Regions from separate parts of the Neobacillus sp. S1227 genome, predicted to be linked through region 1. Evidence: riboswitches for the same ligand, from Rfam matches in the RefSeq annotation. Region 1 holds a riboswitch; each other region holds the start of a gene.
What was found. A riboswitch is a leader RNA that binds a small molecule or an ion and turns the genes downstream of it on or off. The one in region 1 is predicted to bind lysine.

Region 2: another riboswitch for lysine. It lies ahead of dapA (4-hydroxy-tetrahydrodipicolinate synthase); the one in region 1 lies ahead of ACZ5AE_RS22670 (aspartate kinase).
Region 3: another riboswitch for lysine. It lies ahead of ACZ5AE_RS19345 (amino acid permease); the one in region 1 lies ahead of ACZ5AE_RS22670 (aspartate kinase).

The regions. Positions count from the first base shown of each region.
Region 1 is NZ_AP038276.1:4,508,050-4,512,339, forward strand. Features, by position in the region: gene ACZ5AE_RS22660 (succinate dehydrogenase cytochrome b558 subunit) at 1-81, opposite strand, end outside; gene ACZ5AE_RS22665 (YslB family protein) at 501-944, shown strand; gene ACZ5AE_RS22670 (aspartate kinase) at 970-2,187, opposite strand; lysine riboswitch at 2,291-2,468, opposite strand; gene uvrC (excinuclease ABC subunit UvrC) at 2,535-4,290, opposite strand, start outside.
Region 2 is NZ_AP038276.1:3,755,794-3,760,083, forward strand. Features, by position in the region: gene ACZ5AE_RS18725 (NADP-dependent oxidoreductase) at 1-881, opposite strand, end outside; gene ACZ5AE_RS18730 (D-2-hydroxyacid dehydrogenase) at 1,040-1,975, opposite strand; lysine riboswitch at 2,189-2,370, shown strand; gene dapA (4-hydroxy-tetrahydrodipicolinate synthase) at 2,483-3,370, shown strand; gene ACZ5AE_RS18740 (sulfite exporter TauE/SafE family protein) at 3,697-4,290, shown strand, end outside.
Region 3 is NZ_AP038276.1:3,874,009-3,878,298, forward strand. Features, by position in the region: gene ACZ5AE_RS19330 (DMT family transporter) at 1-50, opposite strand, end outside; gene ACZ5AE_RS19335 (PH domain-containing protein) at 267-881, shown strand; gene ACZ5AE_RS19340 (YitT family protein) at 958-1,773, opposite strand; lysine riboswitch at 2,042-2,231, shown strand; gene ACZ5AE_RS19345 (amino acid permease) at 2,335-3,816, shown strand; gene ACZ5AE_RS19350 (hypothetical protein) at 3,849-4,118, opposite strand; gene ACZ5AE_RS19355 (SHOCT-like domain-containing protein) at 4,121-4,290, opposite strand, start outside.

The sequences.
Region 1 (4,290 bases):
CTGTACAATGAAAACCCCGATTGGGATAACCCCTAGCAACGAGTGCAGCCTCCGATTGAAAAATTCGCGATTCCCCGCCATTGATTTACCCCCTTTTAAATTTTAAAAAATGATGTTAAGTTTTTACTTCCTTCATTAATATAACCTAGCATCACTGTGACAATTATGTGACATGTCCATTTTACTCCCAACATCATAGAGCGTCAAGGAAACGGATACATAAAAAAGCGATGAAAACTAAAATTTTTATAATATATTGATATTATGACAGATATGATTTTCGGCATGCTTCTAATTTGTAAGCGCTTTATTTTTGCTTGTAATTACCAACATCTTACGGGAGAATTTTTTTCCTGCATCGGATACGATAATTATGATAAGAAATAAGAACAAATATTGTAAAATAATAATTTTTTTGCGACTTCTTTACATTATTAGAAAACTGTACTGAAACAGCACTCGATTTGTATATAATAGAATGATAGAAAGAGGGGAAGTAAATGAAAGATAGTGCAGTAATGGACCAAGACCTACAAATGCCGGAACCAAGGACAATCTCTATATTTGGCTATGAATTAATTAGAGAAGTTCTTATACCTGAGCTTTTTGGCAAGGACACTCCTGAAATTCTTTACTGGGCAGGGAAACGTCTTGCCCGAAAATTTCCTTTGGAAAGTTATGAAAGTGTAATTGATTTTTTTGCAAAAGCTTCTTGGGGTGAGTTAGAAATTAAAAAGGAAGCAAAAAATGAGCTGGAATTCGAGCTGGCAAGTCCAATGATTGTATCGCGCGTTAAATCAAAAGCGGAGAACTTCTTTCAACTTGAAGCCGGTTTTCTTGCTCAGCAAATCGAAGTCCTAAAAGGGGCCATCGCTGAAACCTTCGAACACCCAGTCAAAAAATCAAACAAAGTTTGCTTCACCGTAAAATGGGATAAAGACTAAAAGAAAGGGGGCAGGCCCCCTTTTCTTAGTTTTGCCCAAGTTCAAAGGCCTCGTGCAGGGCTTCTACTGCTTTGAGCATATTTTTTTCTTCTACTACAGCCGATACTTTGATCTCTGAGGTGCTGACCATCTTTACAGGAATATTGCTGTTGGCCAGAACCTCAAACATTTTGGCAGCCACACCAGGATTAGAGATCATTCCGGAACCAACAATTGATACCTTTGCCAGTTTATTTTCAGCATCAAGCTGGTCATAGGCAAGTACTTCTTTATTGTTTTCAAGTACATTTAAGGTTGGGATCCAATCATCGGTATGAATAGAAAAGGATAGATTAGCAGCACCCTCTTCTGTTGTGCTTTGAATAATAATATCCACGTTAATATGATTTTTGGCCAATGTTGTAAAAATAGTAGATAAACTTGTTAATGAATTTCTAAGCCCTAAAACAGTAACCCGTGTAATGCCATCCTCAAACGCGACACCGCGTACGACTAAATTTTGTTCCATCGTTGCTTCCTCCTCAATTACAGTTCCTTCAACCTTCTCCATGCTAGAGCGAACCTCCAGCCTTACTTGATAATTTTTTGCAAACTCGACCGCTCTTGGATGAAGAACTCCCGCACCCAGATTGGCCAGTTCAAGCATTTCATCATACGACACAGATAATAATTTCCGAGCGTTCTTGACGTAACGGGGATCTGTTGTAAATACCCCGGTTACATCAGTATAGATATCACATTTATCCGCATTTAGGGCAGCCGCAAGTGCAACAGCAGTTGTATCCGAACCGCCTCGGCCGAGCGTAGTGATTTCCCCTTCTTCTGTAACCCCTTGGAATCCGGCAACAATGACGACTTTTCCTGCCTGAAGCTGTTTTTGAACAACTTCAGTGTTTATTTTCGAAATCCTTGCCTTTCCGTGAACAGGCTCTGTCATAATTCCAGCTTGCCATCCAGTAAAGGAAACAGCCTCTAGCCCCTTTTGGTTTAAGGCCATCGAAAGCAAGGCGATTGTCACCTGCTCACCTGTTGAGAGCAGCATATCCATTTCCCGCTTATTCGGCTGCTCGGATATTTCTTTTGCCATATTTACCAGCTGGTCCGTCGATTTTCCCATCGCCGAAACAACCACCACTACTTGGTTTCCGCGTTCCATTTCCTCCCGCACACATTCTGCGACATTTAGAATTTTTTCAATGCTGCCAACGGAGGTCCCGCCAAACTTCTGTACTATTAAACCCATGTCTTCCCCTTCTCTCAGTCATTCTTGTAAAAAAATAAAAAGCAATGGGAACACATCCCATTGCTTTGAAAACACAAAATTAAGATTTTCGCGTTAGTAGACAATGAAAGATAGCGCTCCAAGACAACGGTCTTGACAATCCGGCATTTTTTCAATGACGAACCAGCGGAGAAAATAATGAGAGTTTCCCTACTTCGGCGAACATTCCCTTTCAAAGCCCATCGTTGAAGCTCATCCTTCTCCAAGCCTTTACTATTGAAGCTCGCACCTCTACCTTCACTTTACTTATAAAAGTGATAGTCTATTAAATTTTTATTCATTATAGCATAGTAATATTAGAGTGACAATTATTGTGATTGAAGTTTTTTTATTAATTCTACTGCCACATGTTGGGGAATTCCAATTCCTCTAAATTCTTCAAGGGTTGCCTCTTTCATTTTCTTAACGGAGCCAAATTCCTTTAATAGCTGTTTTTTGCGTTTTTCGCCAATCCCAGGAATATCGTCAAGTAAGGATTGGAATGCAGTTTTACCCCGTGTCTGCCGGTGGAAGGTAATCGCAAAACGGTGCACTTCATCCTGGATTCGCTGGAGCAAATAAAATTCCTGGCTATTCCGGGCAAGCGGTACAATTTCTAATGGATTCCCATACATAAGCTGTGATGTGCGGTGCTTCTCATCCTTCACCAGTCCAGCGAGAGGAATGTCCAGTCCCAATTCATTTTCTAGCACATCGCGGACAGCTTCCACATGTCCCTTTCCACCGTCAATGATGATCAAGTCAGGCAGCGGAAGCTCTTCCTTTAGAGCTCTCGAGTATCTTCGTCTTGTTACCTCTCTCATTGATTCATAATCATCCGGGCCTTCAACAGACTTTATTTTATATTTCCGGTATTCCCGCTTGTTTGCCTTTCCATCTGTAAAAACAATCATCGCTGAAACAGGGTCTGTTCCTTGAATGTTAGAGTTATCAAAGGCCTCAATTCGGTGTGGCGTATATATGCCAAGCATTTCTCCGAGGTTTTCAACAGCTTTAATTGTTCTTTCCTCATCTTTTTCAATAAGAGAGAACTTTTCATTCAAGGCGATTTTCGCATTTTTAATTGCCATTTTGACAAGGTCCTTTTTCTGACCCCGCTGCGGCTTGATGACTTTTACTTCCAATAACTGCTCAGCCATGTACAAATCCACATCGTCTTGGATGAGAATTTCCTTGGGTTTAAAATGGTTCGTCTTTTGATAAAATTGGCCAAGGAAGGTGAGAATTTCTTCTTCCGGCTCATTATAGATAGGGAACATCGAAACGTCTCGTTCAATCAGCTTCCCTTGGCGCACAAAAAACACTTGAACACACATCCAGCCTTTGTCAACCGCATAGCCGAATACATCACGGTCAGTAAAATCAGTCATCGTGATCTTTTGTTTTTCCATGATCGTTTCAATATGAATAATTTTGTCACGGAACTCCTTTGCTCTTTCAAAATCAAGCTCTTCCGAAGCAGCCTGCATTTTTTCTGTCAAATCCTTTTTTATTTCCTTATAGCCGCCATTTAAAAAGCGGGTAATTTCATCAGTCATTTGTTTATACTGTTCTTCTGAAACCTCATTTACGCAGGGCGCCAGGCACTGACCCAAGTGATAATACAGGCAGACCCGGTCAGGAAGCGTGGAACATTTGCGGAGCGGGTAAATCCGATCAAGCAGTTTCTTTGTTTCGTTTGCTGCCCCTACGTTGGGATATGGACCAAAATACTTACCTTTATCCTTTTTTACTTTTCTTGTAATAATTAGCTTGGGATGTCTTTCCGCAGTCAGCTTAATAAATGGATAGGTCTTATCATCCCTAAGCATGACATTATATTTCGGGTCATATTTTTTTATTAAATTTAATTCAAGCAGAAGTGCCTCAATATTAGATGAGGTGACAATATATTCGAAGTCTTCAATTTCATTGACAAGTCTTAATGTTTTTCCATCATGGGAACCGGTAAAATATGACCGTACTCGGTTCTTTAATACCTTTGCTTTCCCCACATAAATAATCGTGCCCTGACGATCCTTCATCAAGTAGCAGCCGGGCTGATCCGGCAGCAATGTAAGCTTT
Region 2 (4,290 bases), 750 kb from region 1:
GATAGCTGTGTTAAGCCCTCCTTGTTGTGCTGGGCATAGTCAGAAACGATGAAGCCCTTCATCAAGGAACTGGTTGTCAACAGCTGACCTGCAACCCTTGGACCGACAGGCGGTTTATCCGCATTATAATGGGAGATTTGTCCACAAACGGCAGTCCTAGACTGGAAGTTAATTAAGGACATCACCGCATCGCTTACAGGACCGCCAACATTATCGAAGTAGACATCGACACCGTTAGGGCAGGCTTCCTTCAATGCTTTGCGAAGGTTCTCGGCTGTTTTATAGTTAATTGCCGCGTCAAAACCTAGTTCCTCGGTTAAATAATCGCATTTATCGTCTCCGCCGGCAATACCAACGACTCGGCAGCCTTTCAATTTAGCGATTTGACCGACAACTGTTCCAACAGCTCCAGAAGCTCCGGAAACGACGACCGTTTCCCCTTCCTTCGGCTCCCCTATGTACAACAATCCAAAATAAGCAGTTAATCCCGGCATCCCAAGTACATGAAGCGCCGTTGTCACAGGTGCCAGTTCCGGATTCAGTCTGCGCAGGCCGCTTCCGTCCGAAACGTTATACTCAGCCCATTCCATGAGGCCATCTACATATTGCCCCGCTTCAAACCGAGAATTTTTTGACTCGACTACTTTTCCAACGACCCCGCCTTTAAATGGCTGACCTACTTCGTATGGCTTGGCATAAGATTTGGCATCCGACATCCGGCCTCTCATATAAGGGTCAACAGACAAATATAGTGACCGAATCAGCACTTCACCATCCTGAAGTTTAGGAACATTCTCCTCAATAAATTCAAAATTCCTTTCATCTGGCATTCCTACTGGCCGGCTAGCCAGTAAAATTTTTCTGTTCAAAAGGTTTGTCATCTAACCACTCCCTGTTTTATCTACTCCAAGAAGCAATTCTAGGTGCTTGATTATAATGTTCTACTTTTACGGCTAATCTCCTGCCAGAACACAAAATTACTTTAAACGAATGGTCATAAATTAAAACCCCGGAAGAATCCGAGGTTTTTATAATGGATTTAATAACCCTTCTTTGTATCTACTCTATTGTTAAGAGGTTTGTTTTCTTCCAAGTTTCTGAGTGTATCCAAAAAACAAGCTGCCCCTTCATCAGGTGTCGTTACCGCTGAAATATGGGGGGTAATCAATACAGAAGGATGGTTCCATAACGGATGATTCTCCGGTAGCGGCTCCTCTGTAAACACATCCAGGACAGCATAACGGATTTGACCATCTTCCAATGCCTGCAGCAGTGCTTCTTCATCTAATGATGCTCCCCGCCCTACATTAATAAAGCCGGCATTTGTTACTTTTTGAAAAACTCTACTATTAAAAAAGCCACCCGTTTGTTCCGTCAGCGGCATCGTGTTGATGATCACATCCATTTCCCCTAAGAGGTTAAAATGAGATTCCACAGTCATAACCTCATTAAAATACTCTTTTTCTTTTCCACTTTGGGAGACGCCGTAAACCTCCACTCCAAATCCAGACAAAAGCTTGGCGACAGCCAGTCCAATTTCACCGGTTCCATAGACCATCACTTTGAGTTCATTTAATAGCGTTGGAGTCCTTTGCTGCCATTTTTTCTGCAGCTGTAATTCCCGGAACTCCTCGTGAAATTGTAAGTCTTTCAATATGTAACTTAAACAATACTCTCCGATTCTTTGACCAAACGAACAAACTGTCCTTGTCAAAAGTACACTATCGTCCCAGGTCTTTTTATATAAAAAACGGTCAACTCCCGCACCGAGCGAGTGCACCCATTTTAAATGACTGTAATCGTAATCGGATTTGAGGTTAAAAGATACAAGTGCATCCGCCCATTTCAAATTCTCCTGTGTGACTTCATCCTCCGGGATATAACGGAAATTCTTTTGGACGCACGCATTTTGGATGTATGCCCGAAGCTCTTGATACATCGGGCTGACAATTAAAATATTTTCGATTTTCACCATAATTCACCTCTTCAGCATTACCTCCATTTTAAGGATAATTGGGAAAAAACTCAAAAAAGAAGAACAGAGCAGTTAATTCCTGCTCTCCTCCCCATACTATAAAACTATCAATAAATATACGCTTTTAGTATTTTTTATAAAAAGCCCTTGAACAAATAGGAATATTCTGTTATATTAATCTTAATTATATACTTCTTACTTCATACCTTATGAAGTGAGGATAGAGGCGCAAAGACCATCAGTAAACCATCCGAGGGTAATGGGACCCAGTGACGGTGGTAGAAAGGGGAATTTGCCGAAGCTTCTTTAGAGCCTCATTGTTCTAGAAGCTGGTTCTGTTATTGAATAAATACAGAATTGTCATATAGGAAACTATATGGAGGGCTATCTCACGCAGGGGAACTTGTAAAATTAATGTTTCTGATGCAGCTGTAGGGCCTTTCCCACAGCTGCTTTTTGCGTTTGGCCTTACCTCTTTTTAAAAATAATTTTAAAAGGGTGAAATTTATGTACTTTGGCCAAGTTTTAACAGCAATGGTAACTCCGTTTGATCAGCATGGCGAAATTGATTTTAATGCGACGAAAGATCTAGTAAATTACTTATTAGCAAATGGTACTGATGGTTTAGTAGTTTGCGGAACAACTGGTGAGTCCCCTACCTTATCAACTGAGGAAAAAGTGGCATTATTTAAATTTGTAGTTGAAGTTGTGGACGGAAGAGTTCCCGTTATTGCAGGCACTGGCTCAAACAACACAAGAGCCTCAATCAGTCTAACAAAGTTGGCAGAAGAAGTCGGTGTAGACGGCATCATGCTCGTTGCGCCATACTATAATAAACCATCTCAGGAAGGTATGTATCAGCATTTTAAAGCGATAGCTGAATCTACTTCTCTTCCGGTTATGCTTTATAATATTCCTGGCCGCAGTGTCGTCAATATATCTGCCGAAACGGTCATCCGTCTTTCTCAGATTCCTAATATCGTAGCGGTGAAGGAAGCCAGCGGCCACTTAGATGACATGGCCGAAATTATTAAACTAACTGCTGATGACTTTTCCTTATACAGCGGTGATGATGGAATTACTTTGCCGGTGCTTTCAATTGGCGGCGTTGGTGTAATTTCTGTTGCATCTCATATTATCGGGAATGAAATGCAGGATATGGTGTCACGCTTTAAAAAGGGCGACTTTGCGGGCGCTGCTTCAGCACACCGTGAATTACTGCCAATAATGAAAGCTTTATTTGCAGCACCAAGCCCTGCACCTGTAAAAGCAGCTCTTAATATGAAAGGGGTCAATGTCGGCGGCCTGCGTTTACCATTGATTCCGTTAAATGAAGAGGAGACTAAAACACTTCGAAATGTACTATTGCAAAATAGTGCAGTGGAAGTTTTGTAGAATGATATAAAAGTGAGATTGGGATGAAGGACAAATTCAGGCAGAATTCGGCTGGATTTGTCCTTCATTTTTTTGTTGAAGGACAAAATAATGTTGTCACGTTTTATAATGTCCTTCATACCTTCTATGAAGACCACAACCTTCCGTTTCCTGTTTCAAAATGTCCTTCATTACCTCCTCGTATCTGCTAATCTTTTTTCCAAAATATCCTCACTGCAATAAAATTTCTTTTATAAATTCAGAAAAGTGTTTACAAAATCCCTTTTAAACTCTATAATTCACATATAATTACTCGGAATTTGTCACAAAAGAAGGAGGCCCCCAACATGAGCATAGGAATTGCATTAATGGGATTATTAGTTGGGTTATTAGTAGGTTTAACTGGGGTTGGAGGGGCTGCATTGTTAACCCCGGTACTCATCATGGTCGGAATTCAACCTTCCATAGCAGTGGGTACGGATCTTGTTTACAACTCCATTACCAAACTGTTTGGAGTCATTCAGCATTGGCGACAGAAAACAATTAACTTTAAACTCATGAAGTATCTTGCTATCGGAAGTGTTCCAAGTGCAACAGGAGCCATTCTCATCCTCCAGGCTTTTGAAAAATATTTCCACAACCAAGAACAAATTATCAAGCATGGACTTGGCTATGTCCTTATTCTAGTGGCCACAGCCATTTTAATTAAGACATTTTTTGATAATAAAATCAGGCCGAACCGCTGGCAATTAAGACCTATTGAAGAAAAACGAACATTAACTATATTAATCGGGGCCGGTTTTGGCTTTATTGTCGGCCTGACTTCAATCGGGTCAGGATCATTATTTGCCCTTGCCATGCTATATCTCTACCGTCTGAAAGGATCTGAGCTGGTTGGCACCGATATAGCCCATGCCTTTTTGTTAGTGACTGTTGCCGGA
Region 3 (4,290 bases), 630 kb from region 1:
GTAAATGCAAAAAAGAAAGCGGCAAAAATGCCTAAAATGATAGAACGCATTGTTTTCCCCTTTAACTCTTGTCAACGTTGATTTTTTCAATACTCAAGATTATAACAGATTTCTGAATAGTTTGTTAATATTTATTCCCCCTTAAAAACACATATTCTCAAAATGTGTAAAATAAATTTAAAATTGTCATTCAAAAAACGAAACCTCTGTGACTCCTATTCGTACATAAGAATGGCAAATATTATAAGTAGAGAGAGGTTGACACAATGTTTGGAAAAGTGGCTTCAGATTTGTTGGGATTAAGTGATGTAGGGTCGGTAATTAAGCCTTCTGATTATGATAAGGTGGATGCCGATGATTACGTGATGCATGAGGATAATGAAAAGATTTATTTCTTAATTAAATCAAAATCTGATGAGTATTGCTTTACAAACAATGCACTCATTCATCTTGATGGTACTAGTGCGACAAGCAAAAAGCGGATGCTTCATCGGTACAATTATGCCACAAATAAAATATCAGATGTTATGTTGGAAACGGCCGGTACAGTCGACCTGGACGTGGAAATCAAATTCAAAATCGGCTCGCAGCCATTCTCCATCGACGTTCATAAAAAGCATCTTGAGGAAGTTAAAGATTTATACAAGGCCCTTATTAAAATTTCCGAAATTACCCATGAAAATGAAATTTCCCTTCAGTTTGCCAAGCAAAGTCTCGATGTCGCATCCACAACATTAGGGCGCGTCTCAACTCCTGACAGCAACTTGGTTGTTCAATTTAAAATGTTGAATCAAGCAGCATTCCAGTGGCTCGAGGAAAGTAAAAAGCAATATTGTGTCAAAGATTTTGGCTTTGTTTTTGAAAAATATATAAACAATTAAAAATACAAAATAGAGGCAGGCTCATAAAGGAGAATAAACTCCCATTCTAATGAGACAGCCTCTATTTTTCAAAGCATTATTGCGGGCTTGGCCGATGAAACAACCCCATTACTTCTATCGTTTCGGTAATATTGACAAAAGCTGTCGGATCGACCTCAGAAATAAGTGATTTAACCTCATTTAACTCATATCTTGAAATGACAGAGATTAAAATCTTACGGCTGCCATTTGTATACCCTCCAACACCATCCATAATTGTGAGTCCACGGTATAAGTTAGCCACCAAATGATTTCTCATTTCTTCGCCCTTTTCTGTTATGATCATTAAAGTTAATTTGACATGGTCCGTATAAATAGCGTCAACTACTTTTCCTGTAACAAAAATCGAAACCAACGTATTGAGGGCAGCATCCCAATTGAATAAAAAACCGCTAATCACAATGACAACCGCGTTCATTCCGGAAAGGAGCACCCCGATTGGAAAGTCTTTCTTCCGGGAAACAATCATTCCGATGATATCAAATCCTCCCGTTGAACTTGAGCATCGAAATACGATTCCAACCCCCAGACCGGTCAAAGCTCCGCCAAATATTGATGAGAGGATGGTATCCTTTGCGACTGGAAATACCGGTACTAAATAAAGTCCTAAGGAAATAACAAAAACTGAAAAGATTGAATTAAAGATAAATCTTTTTCCCAGCATTCTATAGCCAATAATTAAAAGGGGAAGGTTCAACAAAAGATTAGCCAAGCCTGTGTTTATGGGGGTAATCATTCCTATTATCATCGAAATTCCGCTCATCCCGCTACTTAAAACCTCGTGAGGGATGAGGAAAAGATTGAATGCACCTACGATTATAAAAGAGCCAATAATAATTCCAACCATCTGCATGAATATTTCTCCTGTCTTTCCACTATTTTTAAAAAAAATGATAACGATTCATTGCCAGGATGTAAATTAATTAATATATTTAAAAAACAATTAATTATCTGGAAATAGCATCAGGGATTAATTTGAATAATTATAAAAGCATATTACATTAATATTCACCTACAAAAACTACTTAATCCCTAGTCTCCAAAATATAATATTGACAAATTTATTAAAATGGATATACTCTAGTAATATATCATTCTTAATATTAAATCCTCATCAAAACCGATGAGGTAGAGGTCGCGGTTTTTATCAGTAAAATGGACGAGACGCAGAGATGTTTTTGACTCCGTTTGAAAGGAAAAGCTGCCGAAGTGTGTTTTTCTCTCTGGAGGAACATGCTGGGGCTGTCTCCGAACAGGAACAGAACTGTCACGTTTGGCCTTACCAGCTTTACGTGTTGAGCTATCTTTCGGAAGGTATGATGCGGGGTATATACAAATGCCGTCGAATCTGCTTCGAGGGCATTTTTTATTCCAAACTCCTTCCTAATAAAAAAATTTAAAAGGAGTCATAAACATGCAAACAGCGCAGGTAAGAAAAGACGAAATATATACAAGTCCCAAGAGTCCGAAAAATGATAAAAATGAATTAAGACGGAGCTTAAAGTCCCGCCATCTTACGATGATTTCTCTCGGCGGAACCATCGGGACCGGATTATTTCTTGCCAGTGGCGGAGCTATCCATAGTGCGGGACCTGGCGGAGCAATACTTTCCTATCTTGTTATTGGTATTATGGTGTATTTCTTAATGCAAAGTTTAGCTGAAATGGGTGCATACATGCCAGTTGCAGGAAGCTTTAGTACCTATGCTACGAAATTCGTGGATCCATCCCTTGGCTTTGCCCTAGGCTGGAACTATTGGTACAACTGGGCCATTACGATTGCAGCAGAACTTTCTGCAGTAACAATGATTATGAAATTCTGGTTCCCAGATTCTCCTTCACTATTATGGAGCAGCATCTTTTTAGTTATCATGTTCTTGTTAAATTATCTTTCTGTTAAGGGATTTGGCGAGGCGGAATATTGGTTCTCATTAATTAAAGTTGTAACCGTTGTGATCTTTATCATTGCTGGTACGTTAATGATTTTTGGAATTATGGGCAATGAAGCAATCGGCTTTAAAAACTTTACAGCCGGAGATGCACCATTCCATGGCGGATTCATGGCCATGCTTGGAATCTTTATGGCAGCTGGATTCTCTTTCCAAGGAACTGAACTGTTAGGTGTTGCAGCGGGTGAAACAGATAACCCTGAAAAATCCATCCCACGAGCAGTAAAACAAGTTTTTTGGCGAATTCTTTTATTCTATGTTTTAGCTATTCTTGTTATTGGTCTTATTATTCCTTATACAAACGAAAATCTTGCTAACGGTGATGTCTCTGTAAGTCCATTTACCCTTGTTTTCCAAAAAGCAGGAATCGCATTTGCTGCTTCTGTAATGAACGCAGTCATCTTAACAGCTGTTTTATCAGCAGGTAATTCAGGAATGTATGCATCAACTCGTATGCTATGGGATTTGGCACGCGAAGGGAAAGCACCAAAATTTCTTGGTAAATTGAACAAAAATGGTGTGCCAGTTAATGCACTAATTGTAACAGCATTAGTCGGAACACTTGCTTTTCTGGCATCCCTCTTTGGTGATGGTACAGTTTATGTCTGGCTTTTAAATGCTTCCGGTATGTCAGGCTTTATCGCATGGCTCGGAATTGCTATTTGTCATTATCGCTTCCGCAGAGCTTATGTTGCTCAAGGCAAAGATCTAAATTTATTGCCATATAAATCAAAGTTGTTTCCATTTGGCCCAATCTTTGCTTTTGTCGTTTGCGGTATTGTCGTGATTGGGCAAAACTATTCAGCATTTATTGGCGATCATATTGATTGGAACGGTGTATTAGTATCCTATATTGGTCTGCCATTATTCCTTATCCTTTGGTTAGGGTATAAATTTACAAAGAAAACAAAGGTTATTCCTTTGGAGAAGTGTGATTTAAATAATTAAATGTAAAAATGGCTCCAGCTGGAGCCATTTTTTTATAATATAATGGTAACTTCTGTTCCATCTTTTAATTTCGTTTCCACTAGCACTAAACCCTTATGCCTTGTCATCCCGTTCAGCAAAGGCTTTAAATCGCTTTTATTTATTTGTGGAAGGACGAATTTTCCCCCGCCTTTTTCAATCGATTTATTGATAAAGCCAATAAATCGTCTTGACGTGATTACAGAACTTAGAAGATTTAAGACAACATATGGAACAGGTAAATTGAAATTTCTTTCTTTTATCTTTAAGCCTACTTTTAACATATTTATTCAATCACCACAAACACTTTATCGCCATTTGCTGAAGTAACATCCACAATTTGGCCGTCTAGTTCGTTTTCAATCGCTTCTATCAACAAATCTACATTGATATCTTTCACATACTTTTCCGCTTGTGGAATTCTTTCGGCAATGCTGGTGCCCACCTTCAACACTG